DNA from 2 places in the Nocardia sp. 852002-20019_SCH5090214 genome. Region 2 is predicted to be linked to the other one. Evidence: riboswitches for the same ligand, from Rfam matches in the RefSeq annotation. Region 2 holds a riboswitch; the other holds the start of a gene.
The links. A riboswitch is a leader RNA that binds a small molecule or an ion and turns the genes downstream of it on or off. The one in region 2 is predicted to bind cyclic di-AMP.
Positions count from the first base shown of each region.

Region 1: another riboswitch for cyclic di-AMP. It lies ahead of A5780_RS42890 (C40 family peptidase); the one in region 2 lies ahead of A5780_RS03075 (resuscitation-promoting factor Rpf1 domain-containing protein).

Region 1 is NZ_LZMK01000364.1:69,392-76,527, reverse strand. It holds gene A5780_RS28020 (epoxide hydrolase family protein) at 1-169, shown strand, start outside; gene A5780_RS28015 (acyl-CoA dehydrogenase family protein) at 242-2,197, opposite strand; gene A5780_RS28010 (ATP-binding protein) at 2,293-3,477, opposite strand; gene A5780_RS28005 (hypothetical protein) at 3,642-3,926, shown strand; cyclic di-AMP (ydaO/yuaA leader) riboswitch at 4,190-4,354, shown strand; gene A5780_RS42890 (C40 family peptidase) at 4,373-5,050, shown strand; gene A5780_RS27995 (RNA-binding S4 domain-containing protein) at 5,112-5,498, shown strand; gene A5780_RS27990 (fatty acyl-AMP ligase) at 5,475-7,136, opposite strand, start outside.
Region 2 is NZ_LZMK01000022.1:33,377-40,512, forward strand. It holds gene A5780_RS03050 (M1 family metallopeptidase) at 1-851, shown strand, start outside; gene A5780_RS03055 (hypothetical protein) at 897-1,688, opposite strand; gene A5780_RS03060 (hypothetical protein) at 1,965-2,483, shown strand; gene A5780_RS03065 (helicase-associated domain-containing protein) at 2,503-4,857, opposite strand; gene A5780_RS03070 (hypothetical protein) at 4,899-5,087, shown strand; gene A5780_RS03075 (resuscitation-promoting factor Rpf1 domain-containing protein) at 5,307-5,948, opposite strand; cyclic di-AMP (ydaO/yuaA leader) riboswitch at 5,958-6,167, opposite strand; gene A5780_RS03080 (hypothetical protein) at 6,431-6,664, opposite strand; gene A5780_RS03085 (cold-shock protein) at 6,871-7,136, shown strand, end outside.

The DNA of each region.
Region 1 (7,136 bases), on a different contig from region 2:
CCCGACCGGGGTGTACAGCGGTGCGCCGGGTATCCGGCGGCTCGCGGAGCGCACCGCGAAGATCGTGCACTGGCCCGAGGGCAATCCGCCCGGGCACCATTTCATCGCGATGGATCAACCGCGGGCATATGCGGCGGACCTGCGCACCTTCTTCGGCAATCTCGGCTGAGCGACGTTTCATCGGGAAATCTAAGGCTCTCGATCGTTAAAGCTAGACAGCCCTAGATTTCCCGATGGATCGCTACGCGTCGGCCGCCGCGCGCGTGGACGGCAGGAACGGGGTGAGCAGATTGTGCTCGGTGGACGGCCCGAATTCCCATTCCGCGATCCACGGGCCGGTGCCCTCGCTCGGGTCGAGCACGCCCGATTCCAGCCATTCGTAGCGGCCCTCGAGCACCTGCCGAGTCAGCGCGGTGTCGGCGTCGTCGGTGTTGTCCCAGAGCGCGGCGAAGGCGGCCTCGACCCGCAACCGGGACTGGCGGCAGAAGGTATCGGCCAGTTCCGTCGCCGCGGCCGCGTCCCGGCTGTCCTCGGCGCGCATGGCCTGCGCCCGAACACAGGCCGCCGACATGGCGAACAGCTCCGCGCCGATATCCACGAGACGGCCCAGGAACCCCTGCCGGTATTCGAGTTTCGCCTGCCAGCGCGCCATCGCGTACATCAGTTCGCGCGCCTGCTTGCGCGACATGCGCTCGACGAAGCGCAGATGTGTTGCCAGCGGGCCGAATTCGGTATATCCGGCAGGGAGGGTGCCACGGCCGACCGCCAACTGCGGGAACCACTTCGCGTAGAAGCCACTCGCCCCGACCGCTGCGGTGGCCTTGTCCTTCAACGCCGCATGACGGTCCACGAGTGCGCCCGCGGCGGCCATGTGCGCATCGGCCATCTCCCGGGCGATCAGCAGCCGCATGATCTCGCTGGAGCCTTCGAAGATCCGATTGATTCGCAGATCGCGCACCAGTTGTTCGGCCGGCACCGCCCGCTCACCCCGGCTGCGCAGGGAGGCGGCGGTCTCGTAGCCGCGCCCGCCGCGTATCTGCACCAGCTCGTCGGCTATGCGACAGCTCATCTCGGAGGCCCACAGTTTGGCCAGTGCGGCTTCGATGCGGATGTCGTTGCGCGCCTCGTCGCACATCGTCCCGGACAGCTCGAGCACCGCCTCCAGCGCGAAAGCGGTTGCGGCGACGAAGGATATCTTCGACGCGACCGCCGCGTGCTCACCGACCGGGCGGCCCCACTGCACGCGCGCCGCCGACCAGCCGCGGCTGATCTTGAGCGACCACTTCGCCGCCGCGGTGCACAGCGCGGGAATCGCCAGCCGTCCGGCATTGAGTGTGGTCAGCGCGATCTTCAGGCCGTCGCCCTCGCGACCGATCAGATTGCGCGCCGGCACCCGGACCTTGTGCATGCGGGTCACACCGTTCTCGATCCCGTGCAGACCCATGAAGGCGTTGCGGCGCTCGACGGTGATGCCGGGGGTGTCGGCCTCCACCACGAAGGCGGATATCCCGCCGCGATGTCCGGGCCCCTTCGGCACCCGCGCCATCACCACCAGCAGTTCGGCGACCACACCGTTGGTCGTCCACAACTTCACTCCGTCGAGTTCGTAGGCCTCGCCGTCGGCGGTCGGGGTCGCGGTACTCGCCATCCGGGCGGGATCGGATCCGACGTCCGGTTCGGTCAGCAGGAAGGCGCTGACCGCGCCCCGCGCGCATCGGGGCAGGAATTCGCGCTTCTGTTCCTCGGTGCCGGCCAACTTCAGCGGTTCCGGCACGCCGATCGACTGATGCGCCGACAGCAGCACGCCCAGGCTCGCGTGTACCGAGCCGACCAGCATCAGCGCCCGGTTGTAGCCGACCTGCGACAGGCCCTGCCCGCCGTATTCCGGCGGGATCTTGAGTCCGAAGCAGCCGAGTTCGGCCAGGCCGCGAACGTAGTCGTCGGGGATCTTCGATTCGGCCTCGATGACCGACCCGTCCAGCGTCTCGCAGAAGGCCCGCAGCCGTTCCAGGTAGGCCTCGGTCCGCGCCGCGTCGTCGGGAGCCGGCTGTGGATACGGATGAATCAGGTCGAGCCGGAACCGGCCGAGGAACATCTGCTTGGCGAACGACGGTTTGGCCCAGGTACTTTCGCGCGACTCCTCGACCAGTGCGCGGGCCTGCTCTTCGGTGGCGTGAACTTTCGCGGCTGTCGCCATGGGACCCTCCCTCGAAACGTGATCAGGATCACATTTGAGTGTAGAAGGCTTGGTTACCCGCCGGTAGGCCTCCGGCGAAATCGGCGGTCGAAGAATTACTGCACGCCGCGCAGGTACCGCCCGAAATGCGGCACCGTGAAGCCGATGGTGCCCCGCTCGGCGGAGTAGATCAGCCCCTTCTTGATGAGTCCGTCCCGGGCCGGAGACAACGACGCGGGTTTGCGGCCCAGCTCCTGGGCGACCGCCGCGGTCGGCACCGGCCCGTCGTCGCCGGCCAGATCGGCCATCGCCCGCATGTACTCGCGCTCGGCCGGAGTTGCCCGTTCATAGCGGGAGCCGAAGAATCCGACCGCCAACTCCTCCTCGGCCGCGGGGGCGGCCAGTTCCACATCCTCGGCGCCGATCGGGCTGCGGGCGGCCACATCCCACGTGGCCTTACCGTAGGCCTGGACGAAATAGGGGTACCCATCCGCCTTGTCGTACAGGGCTTTCAGGGCCTCCTCGGTGAACTCCACCGCCTCGCGCTCGGCGGGGGCGATCAGCGCGCGGTCCGCGGAATCGCGATCGAGTCGGTCGATACGGTGGTAGCCGAAAAGGCGCTCGGAATAGCTCTTGGAGGCCGAGAGAACGGCCGGCAGATGTGGCAGGCCCGCGCCCACCACGATCAACGGCGCTGTCTCCTGGCTCAATTCGTGGCAGGCGCCGCAGATCGCGGAGATATCGGCCGGTCCCAGATCCTGCATCTCGTCGATGAACACGGCGATGCCTACGCCGATATCTCGGGCGAGCTGGGCGGCCTCCAGCAGCAACTCCACCAGATCGATCTCGATGTCACCGGAGTCCGCGCGCCCGGTGACGGCCGGGACGTCGATACCGGGCTGCCAGCGTTCCCGCATCCCCTTGTCGGCGGTCGCGCGCAGGGCGAAGGCCTTGAGGATGCCCAGGAAATCGTCGACCATCTCGGGATTGCGGTGGGCGACCGCGATCTGGCGCACCGCCATATGCAGCGCCGATGCCAGCGGTCGCCGCAATTCCTGATCCGGGCGAGCCTCCAGTTTGCCGGTCCCCCAGCCGCGCGAGCGGGCCGTGGACCGAAGTTGGTTGAGCAGCACGGTCTTTCCCACGCCGCGTAGGCCGGTGAGCATCACACTGCGTTCGGGACGCCCGCGCGAGATGCGTTCGAGCACGATGTCGAACGCGTCGAGCTGTTTGTCGCGCCCGGCGAGTTCGGGCGGGCGCTGGCCGGCGCCCGGGGCATACGGATTCCGCACGGGGTCCATGCCCCGACACCGTAGCGCGTTCGCACCGAAATCTCGGGATATATAGGGGATGTCCTAGATTGCGCTATCCGAGCGAATGGCAGCCGCTGTGCGGGGATGACCGGGCGCGAGGGGCTCTCTACGCTGGTGGCTGATCGAGGTCCGAAATGTCCGCAGGAGGGGTCATGTCCACCGATTCGGAAGATCAGCAGTCCGGCGATCGGCCGAACCCCACGGTGGCCGAGGTCGTCGGGTCCTGGGACGTGCCGGCCGGAGCGAGCGTCGCCCGGCAGATTCGCGACAACATCCTGCACGCGATCGCGCAGGGGTACGACGATCCGCAACTGGTGGCGGATCTGGCGGTCGGTCCGCTCGTGATCGCGCTGGGTCGGCTGGAAACAGAACTGGCGGACGCGCGAGGACGCATCGCGGAACTCGAGCGGGCGGTCCGTCCGCACGGTGAGGCGTGAATCGGCCGCCGATCTAATGCCGCCGACGAAATGCCACGGATGTAACGCCCCGGGCGACTCGTTTCGATAACGAGGGCAGAGCCGTGGATACCGCGCCGTGATCTCCATAGCAGATGGATTCGTCGGGCTGTAATCGGGGGTGGTCCTGGCGTTTTGGCGACACGCGGGCAGACACGCCGTCGTGTGGGGTGGACAACAACACCGAGCCGTCGTAATCTCTTCGTGACTTCGCGGAGTATGTCGCTTCATTAGAGGGGCGGCCCGCTGAGTCACCGCCTAATCAGCAGTCGAGTGGGCAGCTCGATCGCTGAACCGGGGACCCAGGTTACTGGGGTGAATCCTCTTCGGTCGCAAGGTCGATGGGGTAGGGCCGAATCTTCCCGGTCCGAACCCGTCAGCTAACCCGGTCGGCGCGTGGGCAAGGAAGAAACAGGAGACTCAGCTCGGTGGGTAAACACAGTCTGCAACGGGAATCTCGGCTGCCGAATTCCGTCAAGGGTGCGCTGGTCTGCGGCGCAGTAGCGGCCACAACCGGTGCGATTCCGGCGATTCCGGCCATGGCGGCCACAATCAACGTTCCCGGCGTCGGCAACTTCGACGTTCCGCTGGGTTCGGATTTCGACCAGCAAGTCAGCCAGGCGAACCAGGTGCTCGCCGATCACGCGGATCAGATCAAGGGAGTTCAGCAGGCGCTGAGCTCGCAGGCGATCGCGCCCAGCATCCCCAACGCCGCGCAGAACCCGATGAGTGGCATGTTCGGCCAGCCGCAGCAGCAGCACGGCGTCGGTGACGTCGCGCTCGACGCTGCGCGCAGCAAGATCGGCGCCGACTACGTGTGGGGCGCTTCCGGTCCTTCGAACTTCGACTGCTCCGGTCTGGTGCAGTGGGCGTACAAGCAGGCCGGAATTCAGCTGCCGCGTACCAGCTTCGAACAGTCGCACGTCGGCAAGCCGGTCGCCTTCCAGGACCTGAAGCCGGGCGACCTCGTCATCCAGAACGGTGGCGGCCACGTGTCCATGTACGCCGGGGATGGCAAGATTCTCCAGGCGCCGCAGTCGGGTGAGACCGTCAGCTACGCGCATCTGGACCCCGACTCGATCGTCACCGCACGCCGCGTCGCCTAGTCGTTTTCGCTCGACAGCACGGCCCGGCGGTGACCCGCCGGGCCTACTGTGAGGAGCGAAACTGGAACAGGCACAACCAGCTACAGCTCGGGTCGACTCCTGGATCTGGGCTGTCCGGCTGTTCAAAACGCGATCCGCCGCAGCCACCGCGTGCCGCGGCGGTCATGTGCGTGTCAACGGCACGACGGTCAAACCCGCTCAACAGATCAAGCCCGGTGATGAGGTGCGGGTCCGCAATGCCGGGGCCGAACGCATCGTCGTCGTGGTCCGACCGGTCGTGAAACGCGTCGGCGCTTCGATCGCGACGCAATGCTATATCGACAAGAGCCCTCCGCCACCCGCACCGGAAATCGTCGCCGCGATGCCCAAGCGCGACCGCGGCGCCGGACGCCCCACCAAGCGCGAACGCCGCGAAACCGATCGGCTACTCGGCCGGGATTCGACCTGAGTTCGCGCGGAGGGCGCCCGCGTCGGTGCCGAATTCCTCGCTGAACTCCCCTGCCCGATAGCGGGTGCGGCATTCGCCCCGGCGCACCTTTCCGCTCGAGGTCTTCGGAATCGCGCCGCGCGGTAACAACAGCACGTCCGCCGGTGCGATGCCGTGCACGGTCGCCACCGCGGCCCGTACCCGCCGGCCGATATCGCTCGCGGCGGCCGGTGGGCTCACCACCTCGGCGACGACCACGAGGTCCTCGCGTTCACCGGTATCGACACCGAACGCCGCGATATGCCCGGGACGCAGTTCGGGCACGGAGTCGGCGGCGGTGGCTTCGATATCGGCGGGGAAATGGTTGCGGCCATCGATGACGATCGTGTCGCGCAGGCGGCCCGCGATGTAGAGCCCCTCGTCGTGGATGAAACCGAGATCTCCGGTGCGCAGCCACGTTCCGGACTGTCCGGGCAATACCGCGCCGAAGGTGTCCGCGGTCCGCTCACGCAGCCCCGCATATCCCGCGCCGACATTCGGACCGCGCACCCATATCTCACCGACGGCACCGTCGTCGCATGGTATGCCCGTCACGGGATCGACGATGCGCACGGTTTGCCCGGCGGGACGGCCGCAGTCGACCAGCGCGATACCGTCGTGGCGCGCGGACGCGACGGTCGCCCGGCCCGAGCTCAGGGCGGCGCGGTCGAAGTCGACGCATACCGGTTCCGCCTCCGGGCGCGAGATGGTCACCGGAAGGGTTGCCTCGGCCAGGCCGTATCCCGCGGTGTGGGCCCGGTGACGGAATCCGTACGGGGCGAAGGTGCGAGTGAAGGCGTCCAGAGCGGTGGCGCGGATCGGTTCGGCCCCGTTGAGCAGCAGATCCAGCGAGGACAGATCGAGACCGTCGCGCTCCGCCGCCGTTGTGCCCGAAACGGCCAGTGCCAGACCGAAATTCGGGCTGGCGGTCGCGGCGGCGCGATAGTCGCTGCAGGCGCGCAACCATCGGATCGGCCGTTTGGCGAAGTCGGCCGGTGGCATCGTGATCGCATGAACGCCCAGATACAGCGGCAGCGACAGGGCGAAAACCAGGCCCATATCGTGGAAGAACGGCAGCCAGGTGACCATCGGACGGTCGTCGGCCGGTGCCAGAGCCGTACGCAACTGATCGAGTGCCGCCGCGAGATTGGCGTGGGTGATGCACACTCCCGCAGGCGAAATGGTGGAGCCGGAGGTGTACTGGAGATAGGCGGGATGCGCGCCGGCCGGATCCACTCGGACGTCGCCGGTGCCGGCATGCACATCCGCCGTCAGGAGTTCGCCGTACGGCATGGCGTCGGCATCCGGACATTCGGGCGTGCCGGTCGGCAAGCGTGGCGAGACGAGGCTCAGACGCGGCTCGGCGTCGACGAGGATCGTCCGTAGCCGTTCGGCATTGCGGCGCATCGCCATCGGAAACAACGGAACCGCGGTGCGGGCGCTGTAGAGGCAGGCGAGAAAGGCGACGACATAGTCGAGACCGTGCTCGCACAGGATCGCGACACGATCACCGGGCGATGTCCGCTCGCGAAGCCGCTCGGCCAATGCGCCTGCCGCACTGTGTAATTCGGACACTGTGACGGTGGCCGCCGTACGCTGGCCGCCCGGGTACGACAGCGC
Region 2 (7,136 bases):
TTCCGCAAGAGTGGCAAGCGGTTTCGAACGGACTGCGAGTCAGTGATACCGTCGCCGGCGACAAGCGGACCGTGACGTGGAGTTCGAAACATCCCTCGATCGGCTATCTCACCACCGTCGCGATCGACCACTTCGATTTCCTCGAACAGCGCCGCGCGAACGGCACTCCGCTGATCAGCGCCTTCGCGCCGGGTGCGGACAAGGGCAAGGCACTCGAGCAGCGGCTGCCGGAGGTGCTCGATTTCCTCGAATCCCTCTACGGCCCGTATCCGTTCGAAAGCGGCGGCGGTATCTACGTCGACACCGACCTGCACTTCTCGCTGGAGACCCAGACCCGGCCCATCTACGCGCCGTGGACCGATTTCAACACCGTCGTCCACGAGAACACCCACCAGTGGTGGGGCGATTCGATGTCGGTGCGGAACTGGTCGGATGTGTGCCTCAACGAATGCTTCGCCAGCTATACCGCCGATTATCTGTGGCCGGAACGGAAAGAGGGTAAGGATGTCGACGCCCTCTACCGCCGCACGATCGCCAAAACCCTCGACAAGCCCGCCTACTGGGAGATTCCGCTGCAGAATCCCGGCGCCGGAAACGAATTCACCACGGTGTATTCGCGCGGACCGTTGTTCCTGCACGCCCTGCGCCACGAACTCGGTGACGACGTGTTCTTTCCCGCCGTGGCGCAATTCGTGCGGTCCCATGCCTACGGGAACGCTTCCATGCCGGAATTCCGCAGCTTCATCCAAACGAAGACCACGACGGATCTCAGCGGATTCTTCACCGCCTGGCTCGACACCACCACGCCGCCGCCGGACGAGTACCTGTACCCGGGTTCGCTGCGCGGCTGATCCGCCGTTGCCGCCGAAGATGATCGGCGGCAACCTGTTTCGCGGTTACCGGTCCAGGTCGTCCACGCGCTGCTGCGCCTGCTCCAGTTCGGTATCGGCTCGTCGCAACGCCGCTTCGGCGGATGTCACCCCGGCGGCGGCGAATCGGCGGGATTCCTCGGCCTGCGCGAGTTCGTCGCGCAACGCGGTGATCCGCTCGTCCAGGGCGGCCACGTCGGAGCGCTGCCGTTCGAGGTCGTCCGCCGTCGAATCACGTTCCGCCCGAGCGGATTCCAGCGCTTCCCGGGCGGCGGCCAGCTCCTCGGCGCCGGTGTCGGCCGGTTCCTCGGACCGCTCGTCGGGAACGGCGGCCAAGGCGGGCCCGGCCGGGCCGAAACCGGCGTAGTCGACCGCGGCGGTCAGCACGCCGGCACGGACCTGGTCGGTGACCTCCGGATCCGCCAGTGCCGCATTGAGGGTCTGCGCGACCTCACGCAACACCGGCTCGGTGAGCTTCTTCCCCGCGTCCGAGGCGAGGCGAGCGGCCTTGTCCGTCAACGCGTTCACCGCTTTGCGGCGTTGGTCGGCGAGGGTGCGCATCCGGTCGGCGGACAGGGTGCGCTGCGCCTCGCGCAACGCCTCGCCGAGATCCAGCAGTGCCCCCAATTCCTGGGTTGCCTTGTGCGCCAGCAGATTCACCGCCCACGCCGCGACGGTCGGACGCCGCAGCCGCGATATCGCCGTGGCCAGCTGTTTATCGCCGTTCGCGCGCGCGGTGCGGGCCGCTTCGTCGCGAGCGGCCACGAATTCGGCGGGGTCGAGGGCATAGAGCTCTGCGGTCGTCTGCTCGAGCTTCATGCTGCAGAGCGTAACGATTCGGGCGAGGATATCGACTACAGATCGCGCGTGTGCGGCTGCGCTCGCGGATATTCGAAAGGTGTATCGGATCGTGAATTATTTCGGGCTCCTGCTTCTCAACCACCTGCTGCCCAGCATCGTCAACTATTCGCTGATGGGTATGTACGGCCTGCACTCGCTGCATATGTGAGGCGGGACCCGCCCGGCAGGGCGGGCGGGTATCCTCCCCACCACGTTCGCCATTGGTGAACGGCTCGGCGAGAAAGGTTTTCGTAGGTGAAGTTCGCAGGACCGAGACCGCTCAAGGGTCTCGTGCTGGCGCTCATGGCGGTCGCCGCCCTGACTGTGACCGGCTGTTCGATGTTTTCCGATGCGGCAAAATCCGACACCGCCCGCGCGAAGGTCGGTGACTGCATCAACGTGCTGGAGGGATCGCCCGCAGATTCCAAGACCGAGCCGGTGGATTGCTCCTCGGCCAAGGCCGTCTACACGGTGAAATCGACCTCCGACAAGAAGCAGGACTGCGGGGCCGAATACTCCTCGTACGAGGAGACCTTCAACGGCGGTACCACCGCATTCCTGTGCCTGGCGCCCAACCTCAAACAGGGCAGCTGCTATCACGAGGACAAGACGACCGGATACTCCTACGCCGACTGCGACTCGGCGGACGCGACGGTCAAGGTCGTCAAGCGGGTCGACGGTCAGAACGACGAATTCCTCTGCGATGCGAATTCGACCTTCCTGACGCTCTCGGAGCCCAAGACCACGTTCTGTCTGGCCAACCCCAAGAGCTGAGGCCGCTACGAGCCGCGGTTCACGGCTCGACCAGGGCCACCGACGCGATCCGGTGCAAGGTGAAGTGCCGGATCGCGCCGGTGTCCGGATCGGTGGCATCCAGCTGGCCACCGGCCACCCGCACCGGTTCCACGATGCGCTGGGTGGCCACGCCCTGGGCGTCGACGTAACCGATATGCACCGGGCGGCGCACCCGCACCGCCAGTTGCAGCAGCGCCAGTGTGGCCGCGGTACTCGTGCGGGTGCCGTCGCTACGCACCCGCTGCCCGGACCGGCTGCGGGCGGCCTTCTCCCCGGCGCGCAGTTCGCCCACCAGAAGCCGCAGCTGTTCGGCACTGGGCGGGGTGGGCCGCCAGGCGTGGCGTTCGTTCGGCCGGGTGGACAGCCGCGCCCCGCGCGGGCGCAGATCCACGATCGCCCCCGACGAATCCTCACCGGCCGGACTGAACCCCGCCGCGCGCAGCTGCTCGAGCACCTCGCCCAGCGGCGCCTGCGAGATCGCCACCGTCGGCGCGACGGCTCGCAATGCCAGCTGTCCCGCCACGGGTGCCGCCAGCACCTCGGCCAGCAACGCCGGATCCTCACTGCGCACGAACGATTGCGCCATCCCGACGCGCAAGCGCCCGTGCCTGCGTGCCACGTCGTCGATCAGGTACGTCAGCGATTGCGGGACGGGGGTGCGCGAATGGGCGGTGAACAGCTGATGCAGTTCGGCGGCGGTCATGCCGGCGTCGAGCGCGCGCCGCACCGACCCTTCGCCGATGCGGTAGACGGTTGCCGCGCCCGCGGATTCGATATCGGCGACCAGGGCGATGCGCTCCCGCAGTTCCGGCACGAGCGGCCCCGGGGCGACCACGGTCAGATCGGCTTGCACCAGCACGTGATCGACCGGTTCGGGCAGGGCCGCGTCCATTTCGGCCTCGGCGTCGGCGACGGTGCCGTGCAGCAGCGCCCGGCCCGCGGAGGTGAGCGCGCCGCGGCCGACCACCCCCAGCGCCGCCGCTTCCGACAGCGTGCGCTCGACCGCCTCGATGCGGAAATGCCTGCGCCGCCGCGGCATTCGCCAGCTCAGCACCCGCGCCACATCGGCGGCCGTGATCGCCGTACCCGGCGGGAACTCCGCGGTCACCGCCAGGATCGCACGCCGATCGGGGACCGCGTGCGCGGTGCGCAGCTCCGCCGAGAGGGCGGCCAGCGGCTTGTCGTTCACATCGCGCAGGCCGATCATCCACGGGAAGCGGTCCAACTCGAGCCAGGCGTGCGCGAGCACCGCCCACCGGCGCGCCGCCGGGCCCTCCAGCCAGCCGTCCGAGGCGATCGTGGGGGCCCAGAAATCCTCACCGGCGTCGTTGTCCGGCGGCGGCTCGGGAATTCCCTTGTCCAGCAGCCGGGCCGCGGCCAGCACCTCCACGAGCAGCCCTACCCGCGTCTCGTCGAGCCCGGTCTGTTTGGCGATGCGCCGCAGTTCTCGCACCCCCAGGCCGCCCGCCCGCAGCACCGGCGCCGGCACCTGGGAGACAACCTCGAGGATGTCGCCGGCGTGGCGCAGCAACTCGCCGACCTCACCGGCCGCCGCGGCGTTCACGTCGGCGGCGGAGTGCTCGCGGGTCTGTGGCTGCGGGGGCGTGAGCACGTGGGGATCGGTGACCGGTTCGCGCCGCAGCACTTGGCCGACGGCCGGAGGGAGTTCGACGGTCTCGTCGTCGATCCAGATCAGCAGCCGGCGGGCCAGTAGCCGCTGGATGGGCCGCTCCGCATCGGTGCCGGGCGCGGCGTCGCGGGTGCGGCCGCGGGGGCCGGTGGTCGCGAGCTTGTCCAGCAGAGCGCGTTCGGCGCCGCCGATCTCGCGCAGCGCCGTCTCGATCTCGGGCTCTGTCAGTGCGTCGGGGAGTTCCGTGGTGGCCCCCATCGGCCACGGCAGGGCCTCCGGCGCGGCGGGCACGACGAACAGTTCCTCGGTGCCCCACACCACCGCGCGCTCGATCAGGCGCGCGAGCGCGGCGTCGACAGCGGCGGCGGATACCCGATCGGCGAGCAATTCGTGCAGGCGCCGGCGCGGCAGCGGGCGCTCCTGGCGGCCGCCGCCGAATGCGTTGTGCGCGGCGAGAGTTTCGATTACGGCGAACTCGAGTGTGTTCAGATCGTCGGCGGCACGCAGCACCGACGCCCGCTGTTCCGCGCGGGCGGCCAGTACGGTCATCGAACCGGGCAACGGCACGGCGAGGTCGGGGCGCAAACCCAGCAGCCGGACCAGATCGTCGTCGCTGCGGGAGCTCAGCCAGTCGGTGAGTGTGCCGAGCTCGGCGGGTCCGGCGTCGGCCCCGGAATGCGTCCCGGCGCCGTCGTCGGAGGCTCGGGCATCGGTCGTGGTCATCCAATCCAGACTACGGCGAGCGAACATGCCAGAATGAGGCCGTGGTGAACAAATCGAAGAAACCCTACGTCGACAACGGCTGGCCCGAGGTGGACCACGGTGACCACGCGGTTACCGAATTGTCGTCGACCCGTTCCGGTGGCCTCTCGCCCTACGGTGAGGACACCGAGTTTCCGGTGCCGGCTGACACCCTGCCCTACGTGCATCCGCACACGGTGGTCAACCGCTGACGCGAACACGAAGAAGACCCGCGTTCCTGTAATAGGAAGGCGGGTCTTTTTCGTATCCGGGGTCCCGTATCCAGGCGTCCTATCCGGGCGGACATCGCCGCGCTCGCGTCGCAGGCAGGCCGTCGGCGGGCATGCACGCTTCATGCTCCCCGGAAACGCAGGGAAGGCCCGCATCGCGAGATGCGGGCCTTCCCTGCAGGGGGAAACTATGTGAGCGGTCTAGTTGGGCAGCAGGCCCTTGTTCGCCTCGTAGAAGTTCACGATCGACGGATCGAGTTTGGCGCCACTGGCTTTGAAGGCGTTGTACGCGTCGAGCGCCGGTTGCGGCAGCTGCACGCCCTGCGCCTGTGCGGCGGTGACGGCCTTGTCGACGGCGGAGAACACCTGCCGGTTGCCATCGGCAGGGGCCTGGGTCGAGGCTTCGCTCTCGGCGGCACCCGGCTGCCAGCGCGGGGACTGAGCGGGAGAAGCGGGCACCTCGCGCTGAGTGGCGCTGCCGTGCAGGCCGAGGCTGGAGGAGCAGGAAGGCCACGCGCCCCAACCCTGGGTCGCGAGCACCTTCTCGGCGACCGCGATCTGCTGGTCGCGGCTGGCCTGGTTGGCGGAGGGGGCGTACTGCGTGCCGCCGTGAGCGGCCCACGTCGACTGCGAGAACTGCAAACCGCCCTGGTAGCCGTTGCCGGTGTTGATGCCCCAGTTACCACCGGATTCACACTGTGCGAGGCGGTCCCACTCCGAATCGGGAGCCGCGGCGGCGTGTCCAGCGAGAGCCACACCCGCGCCACCCATGATCGCGGTGGAGACAGCGACCTTGGCGACGGTGCGACCGGTGTTGGTCTGCTTGCGATGGCGTCCACTCATATCGGGTCGTCTTCCTCTCGTACGCGCCTGCGAGGTGAGCTGTCGGGTTCGGACTGAGAGGCCGTCCGGTCCCGGCTCGCCGGGACTTCACCCCAAGGGATCGGTCGTTGCCGGCCGTTCCCGCTTCCTGCGGAGGCTTCGAAACTCGGTTGAGCTCCGAAAACCTCTGTGGGAACGTGGGTTCCCCGCCCTCGCCCCTGGTTCCGTCGGGGTCCGTACCCGCGGGGCGAGGCTCGGTGCGGCGGGCCGGTGGTGCCGGGATGTCCCGGCTGCGATAGACGGTACGACGATCCGGCTGAAAAATCACTATTTGGTAACCGGCGTGTATGGCCGGTCGCGCTGTGCCGCAAGACCTTCCGAATCGGCGTCTGTGCAGGTGAGTACGGCGTGTCTCCGCCGAGTGCGGGTCGTGACCGCGGCGTTATCGCGTCGTTATGTGACGAAGGTCACACGTGTAATTGCCCGGCGTGTTGGGGAAACGGTCAGCGGGCGCGTCGCCCCGACCACAGCGCGAACGCGATCGCGAGCAGCAGGCCGAGCGGGGTCGCCGCCATCGCCACCAGATACAGCCACAGCGGCGGGTCGGCGTCGGTCAGGATCGGCGTGAGAAAAATGGCGACGATCGCGAGCACGCCGACCGCGAACAGGCCCACGGCCACGCGCAACAGCACGTCGCTGGAGCCCCGGGGCGCGCGGGGCGAGGAGGAGTCCGGCATGGGTGCACCGTAAAACGGATGTGCTCGCCCTATCCCCACCGGGGTAGACTCGAACCAATCGCGTCCTGCATAGCTGTGTGGGGCGCGTTCTTTTCGCACAGAGATAGGTTCCGGCGTTTCGCCGGAACCTACGTCCGTGTCCGGGGTCGTTCGTGACCCCGCTGGATTCGGACGGACCGGACAACGATGACGAACGGGTGAGCGCAGTGCCGACCGGCAAGGTGAAGTGGTACGACGTCGACAAGGGCTTCGGCTTCCTTTCCCAGGATGAGGGTGAGGACGTCTACGTTCGGTCGTCCGCCTTGCCCAAGGGTGTCGAGGCGCTCAAGCCCGGCCAGCGCGTGGAGTTCGGAATGGCCGCCGGTCGCCGCGGCCCGCAGGCGCTGAGCCTGAAGCTGCTCGATCCGCTGCCCTCGGTGCGCAATGCGCAGGGCCGCAACGACCGGGTGCGCAAGGAAGCTCCGGCCCATCC